2 regions of the Metaplanococcus flavidus genome follow, and region 1 is predicted to be linked to the other one. Evidence: riboswitches for the same ligand, from Rfam matches in the RefSeq annotation. Region 1 holds a riboswitch; the other holds the start of a gene.
The links. Region 1 has a riboswitch for thiamine pyrophosphate ahead of thiT (energy-coupled thiamine transporter ThiT). Riboswitches for the same ligand answer to the same signal wherever they lie in the genome.
Positions count from the first base shown of each region.

Region 2: linked by a shared signal. The riboswitch ahead of ACFQ1X_RS14655 (lipoate--protein ligase family protein) and the one ahead of thiT (energy-coupled thiamine transporter ThiT) in region 1 are both predicted to bind thiamine pyrophosphate.

Region 1 covers NZ_JBHTKI010000009.1:38,486-46,672, forward strand. Annotated here, with positions in the region: gene ACFQ1X_RS08085 (M3 family oligoendopeptidase) at 1-838, opposite strand, end outside; gene ACFQ1X_RS08090 (tryptophan-rich sensory protein) at 1,041-1,760, shown strand; gene map (type I methionyl aminopeptidase) at 1,808-2,560, opposite strand; gene thiT (energy-coupled thiamine transporter ThiT) at 2,941-3,516, opposite strand; TPP riboswitch at 3,611-3,710, opposite strand; gene ACFQ1X_RS08105 (M20 family metallopeptidase) at 3,850-4,923, shown strand; gene ACFQ1X_RS08110 (hypothetical protein) at 4,993-5,139, shown strand; gene ACFQ1X_RS08115 (SGNH/GDSL hydrolase family protein) at 5,185-6,135, opposite strand; gene ACFQ1X_RS08120 (aminopeptidase) at 6,148-7,377, opposite strand; gene ACFQ1X_RS08125 (DEAD/DEAH box helicase) at 7,374-8,187, opposite strand, start outside.
Region 2 covers NZ_JBHTKI010000022.1:224,932-233,118, forward strand. Annotated here, with positions in the region: gene ACFQ1X_RS14625 (MoeB/ThiF family adenylyltransferase) at 1-182, opposite strand, end outside; gene ACFQ1X_RS14630 (thiazole synthase) at 179-946, opposite strand; gene thiS (sulfur carrier protein ThiS) at 948-1,151, opposite strand; gene thiO (glycine oxidase ThiO) at 1,148-2,290, opposite strand; gene tenI (thiazole tautomerase TenI) at 2,321-2,929, opposite strand; TPP riboswitch at 3,039-3,139, opposite strand; gene ACFQ1X_RS14650 (biotin transporter BioY) at 3,273-3,842, shown strand; TPP riboswitch at 4,320-4,420, shown strand; gene ACFQ1X_RS14655 (lipoate--protein ligase family protein) at 4,524-5,351, shown strand; gene lipA (lipoyl synthase) at 5,357-6,301, shown strand; gene ACFQ1X_RS14665 (NUDIX domain-containing protein) at 6,848-7,288, shown strand; partial or broken gene ACFQ1X_RS14670 (IS256 family transposase) at 7,518-8,187, opposite strand, start outside.

The DNA.
Region 1 (8,187 bases):
GCTGTTTGTTTTTGGAGATTGCTCCCCACATTGCATCCAGCGTCTGCTGTTTCATGCGGTTAATCTGGAGTGGCTCCTGCAAGGGGTTGTCCCATCCGCGTTTTTTGTAAGTTTCAAGACGGAATCCGGCAATCGAATTCAATGTCTTGGCAAAGAAATCTTCTTTCTCCGCCCAGGCATTTTCCAATTTTTCGTAGGATTCTTTTCTTACACCGGCGTCTGAATGAGAGCTTAGATTATTCGCCTGTCCGACAGACATGGTTTTCTCCTGACCATCGACAGTGATTTTGATTTTAATTTCCCCTACCAGCATATCGTACAGCTGGCTCCAGCCGTGATAGCCGTCCATGCTGAGCGCTGTGATCAGGTTTTCCTCTTTTTCAGAAAGCAGCAAGCGTGCTTTGTCTCGCCATTCATTGAGCACGAAATTGAATTCTTTTAACGTGTCATCCTCCATCAGCGCATTCCACACCTCATCATCCGTCCGAGTCAGGTCCTGCTGGATTTTTTGGAGTGCAGAACTGAAACGGGCACTCTGGCTCGATGACTCGCTTTGCAGCAGCGATGCTTTTTTATCTTCCGTGTCCTGCGCCATCAAACAGCCGATAAATGCACCGGACTGTCTAAGATGAAGCATCGTTTCCTTAACTGCTTCCAGCACTTCTGCCACATTCCTGGCATCTTCAGCCTTGGTGGGCACTTCGAATTTTGCTGAAAGCTTCTCGAATTCCTCTAATTTTGGTCCTGTTTCGTCCATATGTACACGTAATTCTTGTGATTCGCTCCCGCCTGGGAACAAAACATCCAAATCCCACACTTCCGGATATTTTACTGTCATGGTCCATCCTCCTGATAAACTAAATTTTCTAAAAACAATTACCAGTATACCATTTTTCTTCGGATTACGGAATAATAAACACCAGACAATTGAAAGGCTGACATAATATCGACCATTTCTTAGATTTTTATCAGCTGTGGCAAAACAGTTAATTGTTGTCCCAAACAAGGAAAGGTATACTGTAAGCGAGGAGGGATCTGAGATGTTCCGTATAATATTGATGACGATCGCATTTTTGGCCGTCGTTACCATTAACGCATTAGCAAATATACTGCCGATCAATGGCCAGACTACAGGAGAAATTTCCAACAGGCTCCCTGTTCTATTCACACCTGCCGGCTATGTCTTTTCAATCTGGTCAGTCATTTACATATTATTGGCAATCTGGATTGGCGGGTTTTGGATCCGTTATAAGAAAACCAAAGAATCCCCTGCCCCTGCCATCAGCCTTTATTTCATTTTAAGTGCCATAGCCAATATTACATGGCTGCTGCTTTGGCATTACGAGTATTTTGCCTGGTCGATTGCAGCAATGCTTGTTTACCTCGCTTCCCTTATTCTGCTGTATCTGCAATACAATAATAATGAGAGAAAATTTACCGAACGCCTTCCCATTTCAGTGAATATGGGCTGGATAAGTGTCGCCACCATTTCAAATATCAGCTACGTCCTCACTTATTACAGTTGGGGCGGATGGGGCTTGAGCAATGAATTATGGGCAGTGATTATGCTCACCGTTGCAACTGCGCTGGCTCTCCATGTACGCTTCCACCATTCAGATGTACCCTTTGCGCTTGTTTTTGTCTGGGCATTCGTCGGCATCGCCGTCAAACATGGCCTTGATGAAATGCTCGTCACAACGGCCTCTTTATTCCTGAGCGGTGTGATCGTGACAGGCATTCTGCTGATAAAGAAAAATTAAGGATATTTTGCAAAATTAAAAGCCTGCACAAGTGCAGGCTTTTTTTTCTATTCCTCTAATTTAGTTAACAGGATCGGTTCCCCTTTTGTTACAAGGACCGTGTGTTCGATTTGCGCGACCAATGACTGGTCCGGTGTGATGAATGTCCAGCCATCACCCGATTCGATGATATGCTCGGCTTTCTGCGAAATGAAGGGCTCTACTGCAAGGACCATTCCTTCTTTCAGGATAGTCGTTTCCCATGCATCGTAATAATTGAGGATGTGCTGAGGCGCTTCATGCAATGATTTACCGATGCCATGGCCGGTAAGATTTTTGATCACGAACAACCCCTGATCTTTCGCTTCACGCTCAACCGCTTTGCCGATTCCATTCAATTTCGAACCGGCTTTGACTTTTGTCATCGCCCGGTCAAAGGCTCGTTCAGCTGCTTCACAAATTTTTTCCTTTTCAGGATGATTATCTCCGACGACAAATGATATTCCTGTATCAGAGAAATAGCCTTCCAATGATCCGGAAACATCAATGTTCACGATGTCGCCTTCCTGAATCACACGTTTTCCCGGAATGCCGTGAGCGACTTCCTCATTTACGCTGATGCACGTAAACCCAGGAAAATCGTATTCGGATTTCGGCCCTGATACACCGCCCAATTCCTCGAACAGGCGACCGCCAAGTTCATCAATTTCTTTCGTTGTTACTCCCGGTTTAGTCGCAGCTCTCATCTCCTCACGGATTTTCGCGACCATCTGTCCGGCTTTTTTCAGCATTTCAATATCTTTTTCATTAGTTGCAATCATTAAATACCCTTCTTTCAAGCTTTTCTATTAAAAAATTATAACATAAGAAAAGAAGACAATCATAAAGATAGCCTTCTAAAAGGTTGTCGAAAAACCCTCAACTTCTATAACCATTGCGTTCTAGACGGAAGCTTTCCGCGGGGAGCAGGCGGATGCCGACGAAGTGCAAGATCCACTCGGGCGAAGTGTAACGAGCCCGAGTTAGCTCAGCGCGAGCCAAGAGTTGGCCGAAGGTAATTCGGCCGAGTCTTTGCGACGAAGCTAGCGGAGCGATGCAGGAGCACGGGTTTTGGCAAGCGGAGCTGTTTTGCGCAATATCGGTTTATATTTTTCTTTCTTAACAAACTAAAAGAAGACTATCATAAGATAGCCTTCCACTTTTATTCTTTCACATCGACCAGTCTTGGCGCTGCAATAAACAGAATCGAACAGACAAACGCCGTCAGCAGAAATGCCGGAATCATATAAGTCGCATTGTATCCGAACGAATACAGATAAACATTGCCAGTGGCAAATTCACGGAAGAACCAGATTCCCACAATAACGTGGACAATATAGCGCAGGAATGCACCGATAAATGCACCGGCTATAATCCAGGAAACAGCTTTTCCTTTCAGGCCGTCCCGCAGATTCTTAAAATAAGCGGTTCTCATCATGCCCGCAAAGCCTACGCTTGCAAACGCCACAATATAATCCAGTGTCACCTGAGTAAATGCGAAACCGAATGATAAGGGAACGATATAAACTCGTCCTGTGACAACCTGCAGCAAGCCGACCGCCAGTCCAGTCAGGAGACCTGCGCCTATTCCTCTGCGAAACGCCATCAGCACGATCGGAATCATGACCAGACTGACAGATCCTCCCTGTGGCATGCTGAACGCAATAAAATCCAGTACATAGCCGAGTGCGCCGAAAATCGCAATTTCGAGCATCAGCAATAATTTTTTATTCCTCATAAAATCCTCCTATGTGTTTGCACATCACCAGAAGGGCCGCCAATAAAAACCACACAAAAAGCGGCGCCAGGATAGATCCTGACGCCGCGTAAGGGCAGGTTTCCATCCACATCCCTGCGCAAGTATTAACTTACAGGTTCAAAGGGTAAGAACGTTCTCGTTCACTCTCAGCAATTGCTCCCCTTGTGGTGTATACAGTTTTTTTGTTTCATCTGTATTGTAACGAACAAAAAGAAGGGATGCAAGTTCGTTTTACCTTAAGTCATTAGGGTATTGTGAAAGTAAATGTTTCAGAAAGGCGGTGGAGGCAGCGAATAGTGCTGCTGTATTTATATGATTGAATTATTGAAAGATCTGATTAAAATTAAAAGTGATACGAAAGAAGGCGCCAATGAAGCGCTCCAATTTTGCGCTCGGTGGCTCGAACAAAGAGGAGAAAGGGTCCAAATCCATGACAATAACGGATTTTTGATGCTGACTGCCTCTAAAGGACATGGCGATGAAAAACTGATCTGGAATGGTCACGTCGATGTCGTGCCAGGCCACGAAGACCAATTCAGCCCTATGGAAGAGCTTGGCCGTTTGTATGGGCGAGGTTCAGCGGATATGAAAGCTGGCGTGGCAGCAATGATGCAGGCATTCACCGAACTGGATGCGGAAAAATTGTCCCGGGAAGTTCAGCTCCATCTCGTAACCGATGAAGAAATTGGCGGACACAATACTTCAGAATGGCTTGTTTCCCAAGGGTACAGTGGAAATTTTGTCATCTGCGGCGAACCGACCGGCTTGAAAGTCGGTCTGCAGTCAAAAGGCATTTTGCATATGGATATGGTTTTCAAAGGCAAGCCGGCACATGGCAGCAGACCTTGGGAAGGCATAAACGCCATTGAACGGGCCATGAAATATCATATGGCCATGGCGGAACTCCCTTTTCGAAAAGAATCGACGGAATATTACGAGCAGCCTTCTGTAAATCTCGCAATCATCAAAGCTGGTGAACGCTATAATATGGTTCCGGAAATCTGTGAAATGTCATACGACATCCGCTTTATGCCCGGCCAGGATCCCCAGGAAATTACGCGCCAGATGGTCGAACTCGGCGAAACGCTCGATATCGATTTTGATTACAAATCGAGTTCTGCAACAACACCTGCGCTGACCACGACCGATGAAAACCCGTACATCAAAACCTTGGAGAAAAGTATACAAAGCACTACCGGAAACGATGCCATCCTGTTTGGCCAGCACGGTGCTGCGGATACCCGCTATTATGCTGCGGTGAATGGTGGCGAAGGTGCCATCGAATTTGGTCCGACAGGCGATGACTGGCACGGCAACGCGGAATACGTTGAAATTTCCAGTGTCCATGAATACAAAGATATTCTATTGGCCCATGCAATGACTTGAATAGCATGTTTAAATCATTCCTAAAACGGGAATTTATAAAATATCTTTAAAACGAATGGAGCGATTAACATGGCAGTAGGTAGATTGTTCAAATCAGCACTTAAATATGGTCCTATAGCTTATCCGATCATCCGGAAATTCATGAATAAAAAGAAATCCAAAGGAAATGCGCAGACCAATACAAACCAGTATAAAAACAATCAATCTAAAAAATAACCGAAAAATCCCACTCCCTAATTGAAGGGAGTGGGATTTTTTTGGCTAAATGATCGGTAATATTGTCCGGAGAGCCTGATAGCCTGACTGAAGATTCGGCATCAGAAGGGCTGCTGCATCATCTTCCACTTCCTCTGCTCCTGGAGCCGGTGTCTCTTCCCTGTCTTCAGCTTGTTCGTCATTATCATCTGTGGGCTGGTCCTGTCCCGCCATGATTTCTTCAAAACTGATTGGATTCGGTTCAGGGAGTTCCCGGTCTTCGATTGTCCAGCCCCCGCGGTATTGTGCCAGGAATTGATTGGCCATTGCCTGGTAGCCTTCAATATTCGGATGGACATCGTTCGGATTGGGTACTTTCGAAGTCGCATTTTCACCAAATGCTTCATCAACCGATACGAAAATCGCACCGGCTTTCTCAGCTTCATTTCTCAGAATTTCATTCAATGTTGCCACTTGCTCCGCCAATCCTTCTTTCTGCGACTCCCGCGCATGCGGGTAAGCAAAATAATAGCCCATCACATAAATATCAGCGTTCGGTGCGGCAACAGTCAATTCATTCAAAATTTCGTCAATGTTCTGGCGTGCTCCATTCAGTGCGAAATCAGATTGTATCCGCTGAAATTGCAGCGACCCGTCAGCGGGATTGGCTTGCACCAATCGCAGCAGATCGTTTGCTCCTGCAGACAGCGTAATAATATTGGCAGAAGCAAGGACTTCCTGCGTTTCTTCTTCTTTCACCCGCTCCAGAACATCTTGAGTTGCAAACCCTGGAAAAGCGAGATCTTTCGAAAACAATGCGACCGGCTGATTGCGGCCCAATTCCTGGGCGATCAGATCGGCATACCCCGTATCGATCTGGCTTTCCGGTGTCTGCCCCGCAGCCAGTGAATCACCCAGCGCGATATAGACAGCAGGAATTTTCACCTCGGCTGCTGCCGTATCCATCATACTTACCGCCAGCAATAAAGCCAGCACCATTGCTGCTGTTTTCTTCATTTTCTTCACCTCTTAGAATGCCCAATTGCCTTTACGGAAAACCGGAATCTTCGAACCGTCTGCTGTGATGCCATCAATATCCATTTCCGCACTGCCGATCATGAAATCTTCATGGACAATCGATGTATTCAAACCGATTGCCGCCAATTGATTGCGCTCAAGATCACGGGCGCCTTCGAAGCATGTTGGATAAGAATCACCGATCGCCAGATGGTTTGAAGCATTTTCATCAAATAAAGTATTGAAGAACAAGAGACCCGAATCTGAAATCGGTGATTGATGTGGAACCAATGCCACTTCACCGAGATAGGCTGCTCCTTCATCCGAACTGATCATGTCAGTCAATAGTTCTTCGCCCTGTTCGGCTTGTGCTTTGACAATTTTTCCATCTTCAAAAGTCAGGGTGAATCCATCGATGATATTGCCCTGGTAAACCAATGGCTTCGTATTGTGGACAAAGCCATCCACTCCGTTTTTCAGCGGCACGGTATAAACTTCTTCCGTTGGCATGTTCGCGATAAACGGATTGCCCTGCGGTGTTTTTGATGCTCCTGACATCCAGATATGCTTATCGGGCAATGCAATCGTCAAATCCGTCCCAGGAGCTGTATAATGCAGTTTCACAAAGCGATGGTCATTCAACTGGGATGCACGTTTTTCGAGAAATTCAATGTGTTCTTTCCATAAAGAAACGGCATCTCCCCGTCCGATTCGCACCGTAGTAAAGATAGCTTCCCAAAGAGCTTCAATCTGCTTTTCAGGATCAAGTTCCGGAAATACTTTTGCAGCCCATTTCTGTGAAGGGATCGCAATAATCGACCAGGCCACTTTGTCGGAACCGACTGCCTGGCGATATCTCTCCAAGGCTTTGCCGGCAGCTTTTTGAGAATTTGATAAGCGTTTAGCCGGAATGCCGGTAAGCAAATCAGGATCTTCCGCATCTATCCAAAGGAATGAACCCCCCTTTTCAATAACTTCGTCGCGCTGGACTACAGACCACTCCGGATATTCTGTAAAAGCCTCGTCGGGGGCCAACTCGTAATGGGTGCGCGTCTGAACAGGATCCGAATAATTCACGTGGACATTTTTAGCTCCTGCTTCGTACGCTTTTTTGACAACCAGTCGAGTAAACTCAATGGTATCTGTTGTGGTATTGATCAGTACGGTCTGATCTTTTTGGACATTCAAACCAACATATACAGTCAGCTCCGCGTATTGCTCCATTTTTTGCTGGAAATTCATTTTTTATTCCCCTTTGCGTTCACTGTTTTGCTGGAACCTTCGACCAATTCACCGCCGTGCATTATTTTCTGCACCGGTTTTGATGGCAGATCTTTTGTGAATTTCTTATAATGTCTTTCATCCTGATAGGCAAGGAGCGTCAGTACTTCCCCGTCTGCGCCGGCTCTTCCTGTCCGTCCTGAACGATGAAGGTATTGATCGATCGTTTTTGGTACATCCACATGAATGACGTGGGTTACCAAATCGATATCCAGTCCGCGTGCCGCTACTTCTGTCGCAATAAGAATCGACACTTCCCCGTTGCGGAAAGCATCCAGCGCTTTCTTACGCTCATCTTTTCTCATTTCAGAATGCAATGTAACAATTTTGGTGTCACGGAATTTCAGTTTGTTTTCTTTCATCAGCAATTGATCGAGGTTGTTGACGAAGGCCAAACCTTTTACCCCTTCAATATGGGAAATGCGGCGCAGCAGATCCGTCTTGTCGCGTTCGTCCACTTTGATGAATGAATGCGTCACTTTTCCTTGCATCGGCAAGTCTTCCGCTGTCACATGAAGCCGTGTGGGATTCTGCATAAGGCGGTCAGCCACCAATTTCACTTCTTCCGTAATCGTCGCAGACACCAGCACCAATTGACGTTCATTTTGGGTCTTTTCGATGAGCGCTTTCATGACATTGCGGTGTTCCCGCGCCATCAATTGATCCCCTTCATCAAGCACTAATATCCGTATTTCATGCATTTTCAATTTTTTACTTTTCACCAGTTCATTCAAACGGCCCGGTGTACCAACGACAATTGTCGGCTTTTTC
Region 2 (8,187 bases), on a different contig from region 1:
CATTCCACATAATCCCGGTCAACGATGGTGAGTTTTCCTATCCCTGCTCTAACCAGCATTTCTGCACTGCCGGCACCTAATGCTCCTGCACCGACAATTAAAACATGCTTCTTCTTTAATTTCTTTTGTCCCGCTATCCCAATCGGTTCAAAAAGTTCCTGTCGTGAGTATCTTTCGTTCACTTGTGGCTCATCTCTTCCACCGGACTACTCGGCGTAGCATATCGCCTTATCGGTATACGTCCAGCCTCATACCCGAGTCTTCCTGCTTGGATTGAAAGCTTCATTGCAAGAGCCATTTTTATGGGATCTTTCGCCCCGGATACTGCCGTGTTCAATAAGACTCCTGCTGCCCCCAATTCCATTGCAATGGCCGCATCAGAAGGTGTTCCAATCCCTGCATCGACAATGACAGGAACAGTTGTCTGTTCAATAATATATGATAAGTTTAAACGGTTGATAATTCCCTGACCCGAGCCAATGGGAGAGGCGCCAGGCATAATAGCATGACAACCTAATTCTTCAAGCCGTCTTGCGAGCAACACATCATCCGATGTATACGGTAAAACGGTAAATCCTTCTTTTAGCAGTTCTTCAGATGCTTTCAGTGTTTCAATAGGATCGGGCAGCAAAGTTTTTTCACAGCCGATAACTTCCACTTTTATCATGTCACAAAGACCCGATGCTCGAGCTAATTTCGCAATTCGGACTGCTTCCTCAGCACTCTTTGCTCCCGCTGTGTTGGGCAGTAACGAGTATTTTGCCAAATCCAACTTTTCAAGGAGGTTGGGTTGGCTGGCTTCAAAAATATTCATTCTCCGAACGGAAAAAGTTAAAATCTCAGTACCCGAAACATCAATCGCTGCTTTTTGGGTATCAAAGTCAGGATACTTTCCCGTTCCCAGCAATACTCGGGAAGAATACTCAAAATTATTTATTCTCAACATGTTATCCGCCTCCTACAAAATGAACTAATTCGATTTTATCTCCTTGAGAAAGAAGAGTTTCATTATGTTTTGCTTTCTCCAGTATTTCATTGTTTCTTTCAACAATTATAACTTTCTGATTCAATTCAAAATACTGCAACAGGTCCACTATAGTTGTTGTTCCATTTGGTACGTCCACTTGGGTTCCATTTACTGTTAACTTCATTTACTCCACCTCTTGACGTTTCTGTTTAAGATTTTTCGATTTACATGAAATGGGTTTATATCAATGGAAGGGCGGGTTCCCACAATTAGCTCGGCCATCACTTTTCCAGTAATTGGAGATAGTAAAATCCCATTCCTGAAATGCCCAGTCGCGATGTACAGTCCTTGATAAGCCGGGTGTTCACCTAAATAAGGCAGCCCATCAGCAGTCTGTGGCCGAATCCCAGCCCACGCCCTTTCCCATTCGGCTGTAACTATAGAAGGGACGAGACTTTCAGCCTTCTTAACCAATGAGGAAAGCCCTTCTAAAGTGACTTGTTGGTTAAAGGTATAAGGTATGACTGTTGCTCCTACGACAATTCGTCCACCTTCTTTCGGGACAAGATAACAGCCTTCTGAAAAAACAGGTCCGGCCAATAGGGGTGTTTCCGACTTTACAGAAAAGCATTCTCCCTTTACCGGATAAGCTTCCAGGGACAATCCTGTAGCCTTCAATAATTTTTCGCTCCAAGCTCCTCCAGTCACCACCACTTTGTTGCTGAAAAAATCCCCCTCACTAGTGGCTACACCTGTCACTTTTCCTTCAGAGAAATAAAAAGAAGAAACTTCTACATGTTCTTTCAATACCGAGCCGAGTTCAGATGCAGATTTGATAAATCCCCATGTTAATCGAGATGCTGCTACTTGCCCGTCTCGTTCAAGATACATACCTCCCATGATTTCCTTTGTTAATGAAGGCTCTCTATTCCTTGTTTCCTCGACTGTGAGCAGTTGCGCGCCCTCCCCGTTCTTCTCATAGATTCGGGCATCCCTTACTTGGTTGGTTTGTTGCGTTTCAGTTAAAGCAACTTTTAAAATGCCCTGATTTTTTAATTCAATATCGATTCCACTGAGCATCTTCAATTCTTCAGCAATTCCACTAAACATCGCCCTGCTCTTCTTTGCCAACTGAAAAAGCGGACCTACACCGTCAAATTCCACTTGTGCACCCAACATCCCAGCCGCAGCTCCAGACGCTTTACTCGCAAAACGATCTTTTTCCAAAAGCAAAACCTTTAATCCTTCTTTTGCCAAGTTATATGCGATGGCGCCACCATTCACTCCGCCACCCACTAGAATGGCATCATATGTTTTGTTCACTAACCTTCCTCCAAACTGTTACGAATATCCTCATTCCTTTGTCAAAGACGTCCGATACGACTGTACGGTCTTTAAAGGATCTGCGTCTTCCAACACCCCCGACATCACAGCAATCCCCTTCGCTCCAGCTTTAACTACTTCGGGCGTAAGGTTCGGAGTAATTCCACCAATGGCAATCACTGGTATATCGACTGACTCAACTATGATTCTCAGGTGTTCAATTCCTCTAGGGGATAGACCTAGCTTCGATTGTGTCGGATAGATATGGCCAAAAAATAAAAAATCAGCTCCATTTTTTTCTGCTAATCGTGCTTCCTCAGCGGAGTGGATAGAACACCCCGCTTTTACATGCGGAAACGTTTTTTTTACAAGTTCGACTGGCAATGAGTTTGAAGCCAGTTGAATGGAATTGATATTTGCAGCCATTGCCACATCGATACGGTCATTCATAACTATTTTTGAACGTGGAACTTTTTTATCGATCAATAGTTGGATCAATTGGTATATATCTTTAGCACTTCTCGCTTTTTCCCGCAGATGGATAAAATCTATATAAGGATGAATTTGACTAAGAATGTCTGCTAGTTCCTCGGTCCTTTGATTGCCCGTAGAGATTAGATGCAGTTCCCCTGTTTTCATTTTTGCCTCCTTTATAGGTGCCTTGAAATTCAACGCCTGATAACAACGCTACTAAATAAAAAGAACCACCCCGACGTCGGAGTGGTTTTATAGTATCCCTAATAGAAACAGCATACAGTAACCACTTCCCTACGCTAGTCTCAACTAGATCAGGTTCAAAGGGTCCGGATTATATCCGTCTCAGTCTAATGGACTCCCCTAGTGCTTTAATTATTCAGTTTTTTAGTATATCTACAAACAGCCTAACACCTCTAGAAATATTTATCTAGTCATTATAAGAACTATGATACCATATAAGTTAACCTTTATTTAAATAAGGTTAACACAATTGAGGGAGGATAAAATGACAGAATCTAATTTCAAATTGAGAATGATGATTATTACAGCTTTATTTGCAGCAATCATCGGAATACTGGCACAGGTGACAATCCCACTGCCTTTAGTCCCGATCACAGGACAAACACTTGCAATCGGTTTGGCCGCAACAATTTTAGGGGCCAAATACGGAACTTTATCTGTTGTAGTTTATTTGGGGTTGGGTGCAGTTGGCATCCCTGTTTTTGCTCAAATGTCAGGTGGACTCGGTAGCTTATTCGGACCGACCGGCGGATATCTAGTCGGTTTTATTCCGACCGCTTTCAGTATTGGTTATTATCTCGAAAAAACGAGTTTTACGTTTATCAATGCCATAATTGCCAATGTCATCGGTATGTTTATGGTATTGACTGTGGGAACTGCCTGGTTGAAGATTTTCGCCAATCTTTCGTGGACCGGAGCATTAATGGGTGGATTTGTCCCATTCATTTTAGTCGGCCTTATTAAAGCTGTGCTTGCCGCTTGGATTGGAATCTCAGTAAGACATCGTTTGAAATCCGCTGGTCTTTTATATTTAGAAGACAAAAAAGCACTTTAGGTTAGCTATTGTAATCCTTAATAAGAATACAACATACATAAAAAGAGAAAGAAGAAGGGTTTTGTTCCGACTCTTCTTTCCCTCTTTCTGAGAGCGTAAAATATCTTGTGTAAATGAATAAATAGAAAAAGGAAGAGACGGAAAATAATTATGTGTAAATTAATCAATGAATAGTTAACGTAACGCATAGTTTGTTCACTTAAGTATATTTTACGAAAGTTTTTATTTATAAAACCCTATTTATTCCAGCATGATATATTGTGAATTTTTGATGCAATTAAATAGTACTGCATTATCTGAATAAATTTTTGAAGGCAAGAAAAAAAGGGGGCAATTGCTTTAAATCAAAAACCAGAATGATCTAACAAGCGCTAGAAAAATATTCAAGCATCATTCTGGCTGAATTTTTATGATTGGGAACTTGCAACTTCGACTTGACATCAATTTCTGCAAACTATACATTGAGGTTAACTTAAATATAATCACTAGGGGTGTTATTTAACTGAGATGAGTATTTACTCAAACCCTTTGAACCTGATCTGGACCATGCCAGCGTAGGGAAGTGGCGCGTATGCTAATAGAAAATCCGCATACACTGCTTCCTTTCATGGAGAGCGGTGTTTTTTTGTGCAAAAACCGAGGAAAAACAATCGGCATTAGCCTAGCAGAGAGGAGAAGAACATGAACGAAACATGGCTATACATCGATTCAGGTTCTGGTACGCCGGCCTTTAATATGGCCATGGATGAAGCTTTGCTGAACTGGCATAGTAGAGGAGACATCCCGCCCGTGTTGCGATTTTATAGCTGGTCGCCAGCTGGTATCTCAGTGGGTTTCTTTCAAAAAGTGAAAGACAATATCGATATCGAAAATGCTGAAAAGTATGGAATCCCGCTTGTCCGCAGACAAACAGGTGGAAAGGCAGTCTTTCATGATCAAGAACTTACTTACAGTATCCTGATATCAGAAGCTCATCCAGTTATGCCAAAGACAGTAAAAGAAGCTTATCTTATCCTATCCAAAGGATTAATAGAAGGGTACCGATTTTTGGGGGTTGAAGCGGAACTTGCACATCCTGTGAGAAAAAGGTTATCTAGATCGGCTGTATGCTTTGAGGAACCGTCCTGGTATGAATTGACCGTAAAAGGGAAAAAAGCAGCCGGCAGCGCTCAAACTCGCAAAAAAGGAGTCATCCTTCAACATGGTTCTATTCCTTTAAATATGGACGAACGAAAGCTATTTGAACTGTTTGTTTATCCGGATGAATGTATGAAAGAAAAAGCTCGTACTGCCTTCCGCACCAAGGCTGTTGCTATCAATGATTTACTGCCAAAGCCTGCGAACTTAGAAGAAGTAAAAACTGCTTTTCGAGCTGGGTTCGAAAAAGGACTTGGTATTCGATTAAAAGCATTTGAACCGCCGAACGAGTTGTTGAGCGAAGTATACGAACTTGAGAAGAAGTACGCAAGTGAGGAATGGAATTACATACGAGAAGGAAAAGGGGAGTAAACACCATGACCCAAAAAAACGATTACGTCCGTAAGCCTGAATGGCTGAAAGTTAAATTAAATACGAATAAAACCTATACCGACTTGAAAAGTCTGATGCGCGAGAAGAAATTGAATACAGTATGCGAAGAGGCAAAGTGTCCGAATATTCACGAGTGCTGGAGTGAGCGGCGGACTGCAACATTTATGATTTTGGGCGATACATGCACACGAGCTTGTCGATTTTGTGCAGTAAAAACAGGGATTCCAAATGAACTTGACTGGGGAGAGCCGGAACGGGTCGCGGAATCGACGGAAATCATGGAGCTCAAGCACGTGGTGGTAACAGCAGTTGCACGGGACGATTTAAATGATGGCGGTGCAGCAGTATTTGCAGAAACAGTGCGTGCAATCCGCAGAAGAATGCCTGGTACCACGATAGAAATACTGCCCTCGGATATGAAAGGCGACTATGAAAGCCTGCATACATTAATGGATAGCCAACCGGATATTTTCAATCACAATATCGAAACAGTCCGACGCCTCACGAAGAGGGTAAGGGCAAAAGCGACATATGATCGTTCGCTAAAATTATTGGCACGTGTGAAAGAAATTGCTCCACATGTCCCTACAAAATCGAGCTTGATGGTCGGGCTTGGTGAAACGAAGGAAGAGATCCTGCAGGCAATGGATGACCTTCTTGAGCATAATGTGAATATATTAACGCTTGGCCAATATCTTCAGCCAACCCGTAAACATTTAAATGTGGAGCGATATTACCATCCGGATGAATTTGCGGAATTGAAAAAAATCGCGCTCGAGAAAGGCTTTAAACATTGCGAAGCTGGACCAATGGTGCGTTCATCCTATCACGCTGACGAACAAGTAGGTGAAACAGCTGTACAGCGGCGGATTAAGTACTTGAAGGGATATGAGTCCCATGGAGACAAACTCGAGGATGTGAAATTCTAACCTAAGTAATACACAGGAGCCACAGAGGGTGTTAGTGAATTAGTTTTTCCACTTTCAATTTAAGGAATATTTTCTAAGAAAAATCTTAAAACATCGGAAGAGCAGCGGTTATACAGTAACCCGTTGCTCTTTTATTGTTCGTAAAGGTGTACTTTTACGAACGGTTAGCATGTTCTTAATACAAGGTATATTTTAGATGAAGTCACGTTGATGGTGGCCACGAATCAAAAGGAGTGCTTCCCTCGAAGATCGATTTCGATCACTCCCACTGAACTTGGGAAGTGATACCCTTAAAATTAAGAATATTTAGGAAAAGAATATCTTTTATCTTCAAAGTCTAAGCTGTATACTAAAACTGAACTGGAAAATTGCAGCTAGGGTTCCGCTATCTAAAGTAGATAGGTCAGTGACCGAGGGCTGCATCTTTTGCTATATGTAAAAGGCACCTATTGACATAAAAGGTCCGAGGGGAAAGGTTCAACGTATTTGGTATGCGTTGAATTCTTTCTCTTCGGGCCTTTTTATTATTTTAAGGAGGTTGAAAGGATGAGAAGAATTGATGATTTAACAGCTGGCGTTGCAGTTATTATCTTAAACGAGGAAAAACAGGTTTTGTTGCAGAAAAGGTCAGATGTAAAGTTATGGGGTATTCCTTCAGGACATATAGAAATAGGCGAAACAGTTTCTGAAGCAGCTATCAGAGAGGTGAAGGAGGAAACTAATTTAGATGTAAAAATTATAAAGCTAATTGGGGTGTACTCTGATCCTGACTCGCAGGTATTTGCTTATCCCAATGGCCGAGTAGTACATTTTATCACAACTTGTTTTCTTGCTGAAATCACTGGCGGCGACCTGCGTTGTAATTCTTCCGAGTCACTAGAAATAAAGTTTTTTGAACCACAAAACTTACCGAAAGACTTACTGAGAATGCACCCTCAATGGTTAAAGGATGCCCTCGCTGAGAGAGAATTGGCGTTCATTCGTTAGCAAATTCTCGCAATTCCTTGATGATACTTCATTTTAGCAAGTTGTTGTTTTCTTTTGATTCGAAGTAACCTAATGACAAATTAAGTTGCTTTCAAAAAATAGCCAGTCTTCTATTTATAAATATTTTTGATTTACATTTCATCACTTATTAGTAGTAGCATAAACAGAAAGGGGAGACCGTCAAGAATTATGTGTAAATAAGTAAATCCTTTTCTTGTATGTATGTCCATTAAGCCTGTTTGAACATCTCAGCCAGCTCTGCGCGAGCTTGATCGAATCCGATATGGCAACGGGTGGAGAAGTTCTGGTTGTAGATTTCGAATTGGGAAACCAGGAAGCGGTCCAAGGAATCTTCGTTCGGAAATTGCTCCTTGCGTTTGCTGTATTTCTTCACTTTCTTGTTGAACGACTCGATCAGATTCGTCGAATAAATGCTTCGCCAAATGGGTTTTGGGAAGTCGTAGAAGGTGAAGATATAGGGATTCGCTTCCAACGATTTCGTCACTTTGGGGTAGGCCGTTTTCCATTTGTCGCTAAAGGCTTTCAGCGCCTCTTCGCCCAGTTCTCGGCTCTCTGCCCGGTAGACCGATTTGAAGTCATCGAGAATCTCCTTCCGATCGGTGACGCGGACTTTGTGGGCAATGCCACGCGACAAATGGACGCAGCACGCCTGATACTTGGCATCCGGAAAGACCGCGAAGATGCGATCGGTGATGCCTTTCAAGCCGTCGGAGATATACAGAAGCACCTCTTCGACACCGCGCTCTTTTAAGTCCAATAGGACTTCTTCCCAAACGAATGCGGATTCCGTGGGCGCTACTGTATAGGCCAGCACTTCTTTCGAACCGTCCTCCCGGATGCCGACCGCAATATAGACGGCTTCCTTGGATACGGTATCG